Regions from separate parts of the Anaerosporomusa subterranea genome, predicted to be linked through region 2. Evidence: riboswitches for the same ligand, from Rfam matches in the RefSeq annotation. Region 2 holds a riboswitch; the other holds the start of a gene.
What was found. A riboswitch is a leader RNA that binds a small molecule or an ion and turns the genes downstream of it on or off. The one in region 2 is predicted to bind glycine.
Positions count from the first base shown of each region.

Region 1: it holds a riboswitch for glycine, as region 2 does, so the genes downstream of both, gcvT (glycine cleavage system aminomethyltransferase GcvT) here and AXX12_RS00380 (ABC transporter substrate-binding protein) in region 2, are expected to answer to the same signal.

Region 1 covers NZ_LSGP01000020.1:283,174-289,053, reverse strand. The annotation lists gene gcvPB (aminomethyl-transferring glycine dehydrogenase subunit GcvPB) at 1-506, opposite strand, end outside; gene gcvPA (aminomethyl-transferring glycine dehydrogenase subunit GcvPA) at 503-1,849, opposite strand; gene gcvH (glycine cleavage system protein GcvH) at 1,851-2,240, opposite strand; gene gcvT (glycine cleavage system aminomethyltransferase GcvT) at 2,243-3,343, opposite strand; glycine riboswitch at 3,501-3,589, opposite strand; gene AXX12_RS13715 (2-oxoacid:acceptor oxidoreductase family protein) at 3,663-4,190, opposite strand; gene AXX12_RS13710 (2-oxoacid:ferredoxin oxidoreductase subunit beta) at 4,192-5,013, opposite strand; gene AXX12_RS13705 (2-oxoacid:acceptor oxidoreductase subunit alpha) at 5,042-5,880, opposite strand, start outside.
Region 2 covers NZ_LSGP01000001.1:94,619-100,498, reverse strand. The annotation lists gene AXX12_RS00385 (ABC transporter substrate-binding protein) at 1-568, opposite strand, end outside; glycine riboswitch at 744-859, opposite strand; gene AXX12_RS00380 (ABC transporter substrate-binding protein) at 1,064-2,230, opposite strand; glycine riboswitch at 2,417-2,533, opposite strand; gene ygiD (4,5-DOPA-extradiol-dioxygenase) at 2,704-3,474, opposite strand; gene AXX12_RS00370 (ATP-binding protein) at 3,576-4,829, opposite strand; gene AXX12_RS00365 (diaminopimelate dehydrogenase) at 5,108-5,880, shown strand, end outside.

The DNA.
Region 1 (5,880 bases), on a different contig from region 2:
GAATCGGGTACAATCACCTTGGTTCTGGCTTCACCTCGGGAGCGATGATAGGCTCTGATGAGTTTTAGCCCGGCCAGCTCACCGTGCGCACCTGCTGCCGGCTGCAGGGTAACTGCATCCATGCCGGCAATTTCCGCCAGATACTGTTCCATCGTATAGAGCAGCTCTAACGCACCTTGGCTTGACTCGCTGTCTTGCAGTGGGTGAATGTGTGCAAATCCTGGATAACGGGCAACATCTTCATTCACTTTGGGATTATACTTCATCGTACACGATCCTAACGGGTAAAAACCTGAATCAAGGCCAAAGTTCCGCTTTGATAAATTGGTATAATGCCGTATCAAGTCAGGTTGGCTAACCTCCGGCAACTGGGCGTCAGCCTTCCGCAAAAACTCGGCGGGAATCAGTGTTTCGATTTCTAAAGTGGGGACATCGCATTGCGGTAAATTCAGCGCCTGCCGTCCCGGTACGCTCATTTCAAAGATTATCGCCTGGTTTCTGTTCATAATATTGCCCCCATTTCACTGACCAAACGGTCTATTTCTGCTTTAGACCTTTTTTCCGTCACGCAGAGCAACATGCAGTTATCCATGCCGGGGTAATAGCTGCCAAGATCAAGACCACCAACAATTCCCTTGGCGCGAAGCGCTTTATTCACTTTGGCAACCGGCTTCGAAAGCCGGACGACAAATTCTTTGAAAAATGGCGCGCTAAAGACGACTTCACAGCCATTCAGTTTTTGCAGCTCACGATAAGCGTAATTTGCTTTTTGCACACACTGGGATGCCACTTCGCGGAAGCCCTGCTTGCCGACTGTGCTGAGATAAATAGCGGCAGTCAAAGCGCACAACGCTTGATTGGAGCAAATATTAGAGGTCGCCTTTTCGCGGCGGATATGCTGTTCCCGCGCCTGCAAGGTTAAAACAAAGCCACGGTTGCCAGCATGATCTTGCGTTTGACCAACGATCCGGCCAGGTAATTTACGCATTAACTTCTCGGTAGCCGCGAAAAAGCCGAGGTATGGCCCGCCATAGGCTAACGCCAATCCCAGACCCTGTCCTTCGCCGACGACGATATCTACGCCTAAAGCACCCGGTGACTCCAGCAATCCTAACGAAATCGGATCAACGACAGTAATCAGATACGCTCCCCTCGCATGAGCGATTTGTGCTAATGTCTTAATATCTTCGATAGATCCAAAGAAGTTCGGCGACTGGATAATGACGGCTGCCGTGGAATCGTCCAGCATTTTTTCTAGTTGATCACGGTCGGTTACACCATCAACAAAGCCAGCCTCGCTGCTGATAAAGCCTCGGTCTAGTCCATAGCTCTCGAGAATATTCCGGTAGTGGGGATGTACTGCAGCGGCTGTGATCACCTTATTGCGGCCTGATGCCGCGCAAGCCATCATCGCCGCTTCCGCCACTGCTGTGCCGCCATCATACATGGATGCGTTGGCTACTGCCATGCCGGTAATTTCACAGATCAGCGATTGGAATTCCCATAACGCCTGTAGATAGCCTTGTGCTATCTCAGGCTGGTATTGCGTATAGGCTGTGTAAAATTCTGAGCGGCGGATAATATGGTCGATCACGCTGGGGATGAAATGATCATAAGCTCCTGCACCGAGAAAACATACCGCATCTTCCATGCTGATATTTGCCTTTGCCAGCGCCTGCAAATTCTTGATCAGCTCCGGTTCCGACAAGGCGGGCGGCAGGTCTAACGGCCGGTTTAAGCGCAGGTTTGCCGGAACATCTTGAAACAGGTCATCTGTCGCAGCAACGCCAATAGCCGCTAGCATTGCCTTGCGATCATTATCGGTATGGGGCAGATAACTCCAGCCCATCTTAGTGGCCTCCCTTCTCAACGATCTCGCTATAGGCAGCATCATCCAAAAGGCCAGTTAGTTCTTTCGGATTGGAAAGTTCGATGACTAATATCCAACCGTCGCCGTAAGGAGATTGATTCACCAATTCTGGTGCATCGTTGAGTTCTTGATTAGTTCTAATGACTTTGCCAGATAAGGGACTAATAATATCAGAAACAGCCTTAACCGATTCGATGACAGATATCCGCTGACCTGCTTTGGCTGAATCGCCCTCATTCGGCAGTTCGACAAAAACGACATCACCAAGCTGTGACTGCGCAAAATCAGTCACGCCAATTATCGCTGTGTTCCCTTCTACTCTAACCCATTCATGATCTGTAGAATACTTCAGTTCTGCCGGAATACTCATGATTATTTCCCCTCTCGTTTATAAAATGGTTTAGCAATGATTTCAGCAGAAAGCTGCTTACCACGAATATCAATCTCGATCGTTTGGCCAATTTTAGCATAATCAGCTTGAATTAGGGCTAAGCCCAAATTTTTATTAAGTGTAGGAGTATAGGAGCCGGTCGTCACTACGCCGATATGTACGCCTGCAGCCAAAACCGGATATTCAGCTCTGGCAATTCCGCGGTCAACCATGACAAAACCGACGATCTTGCGTTTCGTTCCATTCGTTTTTTGCTCTTGTAAGACTTCCCGTCCGTTAAAGTCGCCTTTATCCAGCTTGACAAAAAATCCGATACCTGCCTCAATTGGTGACATAGTGGCTGACAGCTCGTGTCCGTAAAGTGGCAAGCACGCTTCAAATCGCAGCGTATCGCGGCAGCCTAAGCCTGCGGGCAGCAATCCGAACGGCCGCCCAGCTTCCATGATCGCTTCCCACAAAAACGATGCATCCTCAGGCTTACAATAGATTTCAAAGCCGTCTTCTCCAGTATACCCGGTCCGTGATACCAATACTGTTTTACCGGCAACGCTGACTTCAGGCATAAACCAATAATATTTGATTTCTGCTAGCGGCGCGTCAGTCAGCTTGGCTAAAATCGTTTCTGCCAGCGGTCCTTGCAGAGCCAACTGCGCTGTTGCATCAGAGAGATTGGTCAGTGTAGCCTCAAAGCCTTTCACATTTTCTTGCATCCATTGCCAATCTTTCTCTATATTCGCCGCATTGATGACCAGTAGATATTCATTGTCAGCTTGCTTGTAGACCAACAGATCGTCAACCGTACCCCCATCCAGGTAACACATCGGCGTGTAAAGAATTTGATTGATTTGCAATTTAGCGACATCATTTGTCACCAGTTTTTGCAGAAAAGCCAACGCGTCTGGCCCGCTTACCAGCACTTCACCCATATGTGACACATCAAATAAACCAGCTTTAGTTCTTACCGCGTGATGCTCTTCCTTAATACCGGAGTATTGAACCGGCAGCAACCAACCGCCAAACTCAACGATTTTGCCGCCATAACGCACATGCGTCTCATACAGCGGCGTTTGCTTTGCTGACATAAAAGCCACCTCTCTCTTTTCTTGCAAAATAAAAGGACAAAGAAACAAAAGTGTAAAAACACTTTTGTTCTCTGTCCCTTATACCTGAGAGATTCGCCTGCGACAGGCGCCCCATCGGTGACACTTCTTTAACAAAGAAGCATACTCTCCAGAGTTCGGTCCGGTTACAGTATGTTTACCTGAGAGTTTGAACAAAGCTTTGCCCCATCGGCGCCGCCAAATTGCGGACTCTCCCATAACCATCATTCCTATTCATTTTTCAAAGAATTTCTAATCAACATATTACCGCTGAGCGCTTTTAGTGTCAAGAAATTATTTGTTATCCAACTAAATCCATGCCCAATTTTAGAGCTTTTTCATTAACCGCTTCCGTACCCTTCGGCACTCTGGCTAGCACGGCTTTGGTCAGCGATTCGATCGAGACCACGCCGGTTATTTTGGCGATGGCGCCCAATGCGATGATGTTGGCGAATAAGGCTTTACCTAAACTGTCTTGGGCAGTATGAGTGATCGGCAGTTCATAGACCTTCTTAAACTGTTTGTCAGGCAGTTGCTGGACAAACAGGCTGTCGGTAATCAGAATGCCGTCAGCAGGGAGATCAATCGTGTATTTTTTGCAGGCTTCCTGGCTCATAGCCAGGACTACGTTTGGTACGGTGATCTTCGGATAATGAATCTTGCCCTCAGAGATGATGACCTCGGATTTGCTAGAACCGCCGCGGGCTTCCGGGCCATAGGACTGGGACTGGATGGCTTGTTTTCCGTCCATCAGGGCTGCTTCGGCCAGGATGATGCCAGCCAGGATCAGCCCCTGGCCGCCGGTTCCGGATAAGCGCAGTTGCTGCATGTTATTTCGCTCCTTTCTGGACTCTGGCGATCACTTTGTCGTATTCAGCGCTATATTCGGGCGCTTCGGTTTTATACAGAACACCAATCGGGAATTTGCCCTCTTTTTGTTCATCAGTCATTTTTTCATAGGCGGCCAGCATGACGCCACGGTCTTTTTGCCATTTCATCATATCAGGAGCGCCGCCCATTTTATTCTGACGACCAAAAGAGATTGGGCAGGCAGTGATAGCTTCAATGAGGCTGAAGCCTTCGTGCTGGATGCCTTGGGCGATCACATCCACTAACAGCTGGGTATGGAAAGTGGTGGAACGGGCAACGAAGGTAGCGCCTGCGCCTTTGGCCAGCTCGGTGACGTCAAAGGGACGGTCAACTGTGCCGTAGGGGGCGGTGGTTGCTTTGGAGTTGGCTGGAGTGAGCGGTGAGTATTGGCCACCAGTCATGCCATAGATGTTGTTATTAAAGAGTACGACGGTGAGGTCGATGTTGCGGCGGGCAGCATGGATGAAGTGGTTGCCGCCGATGGCGGTAGCATCGCCGTCACCGGTGACGACAATGACTTTCAGCCGTGGTTGGCCAAGTTTGACGCCGGTGGCTACCGGCAGGGCGCGGCCGTGGGCTGAGTGGACGGTGTTGAAGTCAAGGTAGCCGGAGGCGCGGCTGGAGCAGCCAATGCCGGAAACAACGGCTACGTCGTTTTTTTCTAAAGCGAGTTTGTCAACAGCTTTGACGATAGCGCCGGTGATGATGCCGTTGCCGCAGCCGGGGCACCAGATGTGGGGCAGGCGTCCGGGGCGGAAGTATTTATCAATAATTTGTTCCATTTCCATGGGGTGCACATCCTTTCTGCGGTTATTTCAGGCTTTCGATTCTTGCCAGCAGCTCGTCCGGCGTAATCGCTTCACTGTTGTATTTGGCGTGGAGGGTTACCGGAGCTTTGCCGGCAACGGCACGTTCGACTTCGATGACATATTGGCCATAGTTCATTTCGGCAACAATGATGTGTTTGGCTTTGCCAGCGATCTCGGCAATTTGTTTTGCCGGGAACGGCCACATGGTGATCGGGCGGAACAGGCCGGCTTTGATGCCTTTAGCGCGGGCGGCGTCGACGGCGGCATAGGCAGAACGAGCTGTGCCACCGTAGGCGATGACAACAGTTTCGGCATCGTCCATGCAGTAGTTTTCATAGAGGACTATGTCGTCAAGATTGTTGTTGATTTTCTCATGCAACCGGTCCAGACATTTCTGGGTGGCAGCCGGTGAGCCATTGGGGAAGCCGTATTCGTCATGCACCAGGCCGGTGACGTGCCAACGGTAGCCGCTGCCAAACGGAGCCATGGCAGGTACGAGGTCAGCGTCGGCTTGATAGGCTTTGTATTCTTCAGGGGGAACTTGCGGCAGTTTGCGCTGCGGCTTGGCGATTTCATCATAGTTGTCAGGCAGCTCGATTTTCTCGCGCATGTGGCCGATGATTTCATCCAGCAGCAGAATGACCGGGGTACGGTATTTCTCGGAGAATTCATAGGCTTTGATCGTTAGGTCAAAGCACTCAGGTACAGAGCCCGGGGTCAGGGCAATGATCGGATGGTCGCCGTGGGTTCCCCAGCGGGCTTGCATCACGTCACCTTGCGCCGGTGCGGTCGGTTGGCCGGTAGAGGGGCCCACGCGCTGTACGTTGACGATGACCATCG
Region 2 (5,880 bases):
GACCTTTACTATAATCGCTACTGCTATCAATCAGGATCGCTGCTTGCTTTTGTTTTAGCGTATTAAGTACAAAATTCGCGCCAACAGTTCCTTGGAACGGGTCAATGAAGCAAACGCGGAAGGTGTAGTCTTTGACTTTGCCGGTTTTTTCGTCAACTGTAACTTTAGGATTGGTGGCGCCAACCGATAGCAGCGGTATTTTGTTGGATTCAGCCACACTAGATGCCGCAATCGCGTTTGAGCTGGTGAAAAGTCCGGTTACAGCCACTACCTTATCTTGAGTGACCAACTTGGTCATGGCGTTGACAGATTCGGAGGGTTCGCTTTTATTATCAGCAATAACGGCAACAATCTGCTTGCCAAGTACGCCGCCTTTGGCGTTGGCTTCTTTGAACGCCAGCTTGGCGCCATTGGCTGATGATGCCCCATAGGTTGCGCTTCCGCCAGTCATTTCATTTAACACACCGATTTTGATTTCTTTGGAAACCGAATCGCCGCAACCGGACAAGAAAACCGTGAATAGTAGGATTGATATGACTGCTGCTGTTAGAAATGCTGATTTTTTCATTAGAAAACTCCTCTCTTTATTAGGAAATTTGCCGCAACCTCTGCGGGCCCTCAAGAGGCAGGCACAGGAGCCTGCCCTTCCGTGTGATTTGGCTTTAAAAACAGAAAAAGCCAAACCGCACGATTTGACTCTTGAGAGTGACAATTGTGAAGCGATGCGGAACATCCCGCATAGCAACGATTGCTCTGTCCTTTTGCCTGAGAGTTTCATCAGCAGCCTTCGCCGCCGACTTGCCCCTTCGGCGCCCTAGCAAGTACAGTCACTTTCTAGGGGCTCTCCAGAGTTCCATCCATCTACGGTTCAGTAGGGTTGAGGCCACTCTCCCGCAGACTTCTCATGGACACAAGTATTTAATTTTTAATAATCGATGTTACAATTATAGCACCAGGAAGAACTTTGTCAAGCATTAACGTAGCAAAAAAATCCCTGGCAATCATAATAATGATAAAAATAAACTCCTGCTAAGATTTAGTCACCATAGCAGGAGTTTATTTTTTACGGTTTAACTGTCGCCTTATACATTTGTTTGCCGTCCTTCATTTCGATGATTACCGCGCTCTTAACTGCGTCATGTGATGCGTTTAAGGTGGTCGATCCTGTGACTGCCGCGATATCCTTCGTCGCGGCTAATGCCTCACGGATTTTAGCAGCTTCCGTACTGTTGGCGCGTTTAATCGCGTCAATCAGTACATTAGCGGCATCATAACCAAGCACTGCCAGCGCATCTGGCGCTTGACCATATTCCTTTTTATAGGCTTCGACAAAGGTCTTGGAAGCAGCGCTGGTGTCATCCACTGAGTAATGGTTGGTGAAATAGGTATTGTTCAAGGCAGGTGCCGTGCCGATCTCTACCAGTTTCGGCGAATCCCAGCCGTCGCCACCGATAATCGGGGCTGTGATTCCCAGTTCACGAGCTTGTTTAACGATTTTACCAACTTCTTCATAATAGCCTGGTACATAGATGACTTGTGGATTAAGTGCCTTAACCTTGGTTAGGATGGTCTTGAAGTCCTGGTCTTTTTGCAGATAGGATTCTTCTGCCAAAATGCTGCCGCCACCCTTAGTGAATGCTTCTTTAAAGAATGCCGCCAGGCCTTTACTATAATCGCTGCTGCTATCAATCAAAACCGCAGCTTGTTTGAGTTTCAACGTACTCAGAACAAAGTTTGCGCCCACTGTTCCTTGAAACGGATCAATGAAACAGACGCGGAAGGTGTAGTCTTTAACTTTGCCGCTCTTTTCATCTACCGTAACCTTCGGGTTGGTCGCACCCACCGCTAAAAATGGCATTTTGCTGGCTTCAGCCACACTCGATGCGGCAATCGCATTCGAGCTAGCGAAGATCCCGGTTACGGCCACGACTTTGTCTTGAGTCACCAGTTTGGTCATGGCATTGACCGACTCAGACGGTTCACTTTTATTGTCAGCAATAACAGCCTGAATCTGTTTACCGAGGACGCCACCCTTGGCATTGGCTTCTTTAATCGCCATTTTTGCGCCATTAGCTGACGAAGTGCCAAAGGTCGCGTTGCCGCCTGTCATTTCATTTAAGAGACCAATCTTAATATCCTTGGAGGCTGAACCGCCGCCACAGCCGCTCAAAATAAGCGTGAATAGAAAAATAGATAATACCACCGCTGCCATTAGTCTAGATTGTTTCATCAGAAAAACCCCTTTCACAATTGCAACTTTTCGAAACTCTCTGCGTACCCTCTGTGGCCTCTGCGCACTCTGTGGTTCGCTCTCTCTGCATCGTGTGATTTGACTTTAAAAACAGAAAGAGTCAAATCACACGATTTGACTCTGAAGAATGACAAAAGCGATGCAATGCGAAAAATCCGCACAGCAACCGATTGCTCTGTCCTTTTGCCTGAGAGTTTCATCAGCAGCTTACGCCGTTGACTTGCCCCTTCGGCGCCCTAGCAAAGTACAGTTACTTTCTAGGGGCTCTCCAGAGTTCCATCCATCTACGGTTTGGTAGGCCGAGGCCACTTTCCCGCAGACTTCACATGGACACAAGTATTAAATTTTGACGACCAATGTGATAAGTATACCACCGATCAGACGATTGTCAAGCCCCTAACAATAGCTCTCTAGAGGGGGAGACGTCGTTAAAGACACACACATTTCCACTCTTATTTCGCCTCAGTAATCATGAAGCTGCGCATCGAAATGGAGCCATTCTGCATGTCTGTACAGATAAACTCAAGTGTGTCAGTCTTTTCTTTGAGTGCCAACGTGTACAGCATCGGCAGATAGTGCTCATTAGTAGGGATTGCCAGCTTGGTGTTGGGCAATCTGTCATATGCAATCAAGCTGTCGTGATCGCCAGCTTCTATCAGTTCAGTTAAGACACGATCAAACTCGACAGCCCATGGATACGTTTCACCATATAAGTGTTCAAAGTTTACCCTGGATAGATTATGCACCATGTTGCCGCTGCCGATAATCAATATTCCCTCATGACGTAGCGCTGCCAATTTCTTGCCAAGCTCATAATGCTCACGCGGTGACTTCATTACATCCAGACTCATTTGCATGACCGGAATATCGGCGTCAGGATACATAAATTTTAATACCGCCCAGCCTGCATGGTCAATGCCTCGGCCTGGATCTGCGTATATTTCTCCTGGCGCCACTTTCTGAACTGACTCAGCCTGCTCCGGCGCGCCCGGACAGGGATATTTCTCGCGATACAACTCTGGTGGAAAGCCGTAAAAGTCATAGATAGTCGGCGGCGTCTTAGCAGAGCTGACAAAGGTCTTTCTGGTTTGCCAATGAGCCGATACAACAAGAACCGCCTTGGGCCTAACCATAGTCTCGCCCAAGGCGGTTAGGCTACGTGTATACGTGTTGTCAGAGATGATGTTCATCGGCGAGCCGTGTCCGACAAATAGTACTGGCATTTTCACCAAAATTCACGTCCTTTTTCAAATTATCTTGAGACTATATTTACTATTGAAGTAAGAAAATCCTGCAAGCCCTCACCGGTTGCAGGATCTTCTAGTTACTCTCGGCCTTTTTCAACTGTTTTTCCAGAGAGATTGGCAATAAATTGCCGGGCAAGTCTACCGGAACGTCCGGAATGCGCCATTTCCCAGCGCAAGGCTTGCGAACGCAATTCCGCCAGGCTCAATGGGATATCATTTTTCTTGGCGATTTTCTCGACGATATTCAAGTATTCTTCCTGATTGGGCGAAGCAAACGTCAGCGTGATGCCAAACCGGTCTGACAAGGATATCTTTTCGTTGATAGTGTCCTGGTTGTGCAATTCATCGCCTGCACGGTCGTTCCAAACCTCGCGGACAAGATGTCTGCGGTTCGAAGTTGCATAAATGAGCACATTTTCAGGCTTGGCCTCCAGACCGCCATCCATCACCGATTTAAGATTCTTATAGCCTACCTCAAATTCTTCAAACGACAAATCGTCAAGAAAAACGATGAACTTCTTGCCCCACGGCCGCAAGGCATTCATGATGGCTGGCAAGCACTCCAGATCTCTTTTCGATGCTTCGACCAGCCGAAGCCCTTGATCGTAATAACGGTTTGCCAACGCTTTAACAGAGGTGGATTTGCCAGTTCCTCTAGCGCCGACAAGCAACACATTATTCGCCGGTCTGCCGGCAATAAAAGCTTCCGTATTCTCAATCAGCGTCTGTTTTTGGCGTTCATAGCCGACAATATCCTCTAATTGCACGGGGTCAGCATGCTTTACCCCTACCAACCCTTGATTCCAATCCCACTTAAAAGCAGTGCAGGTTGCCATCTCGCCATAACCGTAGCGGGCATAGAGCTGGCTCAAAAAGACTGCAATCTGTTCAGGCGAGTAGGTTGCAGTTTTATCATAAAAGTAATCCTGCAATGCCGTAAAACTGCTGGTCGTTTGCGGGTGAGTAGGCTGATAATTAGCAATAAAGCTGTCAGCCGTACCGAACTTCAAGCCGGTGTTGAGCAGCTTTTTTAGAATAACAACATCATGAGTAACTGCTTTCAACAAATCCTTGCCAACTCGATTACCGTCTTTTTCAGCAGTGCTGCTAAAGACATTCTTGCCACAGCCAATTTGATAGAGTATGTAGCTAAGCGGAAGATTGCCGCTCAAGCCTGTTTCCTCGGCAAATTGTATAAGTTCTCCAGCGAGTTCATAGTTTAGCAGGTACTCTTCTCCCGTCTCGAGGGCTGCGAGCTTTTTGACCAAGTCGTCCTGCAACAGATTCCGATACACGAGTAACTTTTCCAGTTCTGAAAAAACCGTAGCCATCCTAGTCCTCCTTAGCAGTTTCAAACAATTTCTACTACTTACAAAACCGCCCCCGCTGCACGACAAAGTGCGACAGGGGGGCTTGGTTACGCGTACAAATGGTTTTTTTCTCGGTACTATGTATACATTATTTCATGAAGCGACGGAGAAGTCAATAATTCTTGTTACGATTTATCTTGTCGGCCTATTGAATTGAGCAGGCATTTCCTCATATAATAGCATAGTACTTAGCTCACGACTAGTTGCTATCATTCACTTACAATAGGAGGCTCATCATGATGCAAAAAATTCGCATTGGCATTGTTGGCTATGGTAATCTCGGCAAAGGCGCCGAACTGGCAGTAAAGCATAATCCTGATATGGAGCTAGTAGCGGTGTTTTCCCGGCGTCATCTAACGGAAACAAACAGCGGCGTGCCTGCCGTATTCCTGGCCGATGTCGCAAATTATCGAGAAAAGGTTGACGTTATGCTGCTCTGTGGCGGTTCTGCCACCGATCTCGTCGAGCAAGGTCCTCAATTAGCAGCACTGTTTAACACTGTCGATAGTTTTGACACTCACGCCAAAATTCCCGGATACTTCGCGACCATGGACCAGGTGGCCAAAGAAGCGGGAACGGTTGCGACAATTTCTGTCGGCTGGGACCCAGGGCTTTTCTCGCTCAACCGCTTACTGGCAGGCGCTGTCCTGCCGCAAGGCACAGACTACACTTTCTGGGGTAAGGGCGTGAGTCAGGGTCATTCTGACGCGTTAAGACATGTTCCCGGTGTAAAAGAAGCGAAACAATATACCATTCCTAGAGAGGCAATCGTCTCTGCTGTACGCTCTGGTCAAAATCCGGCTAGCAGCTCGGCTGAATCTCATATTCGCGATTGTTATGTGGTGGCTCAGCCCGGCGCTGATCTTGCCGCCATCGAAACAAAAATCAAAACTATGCCGCATTATTTTGCTGGCTACGAAACACATGTTACCTTCCTGTCGGAAGAGGAGTTCCAAGCCAACCATACAGGTATTCCTCACGGCGGCGTTGTCTTACGCAGCGGTAAGACCAG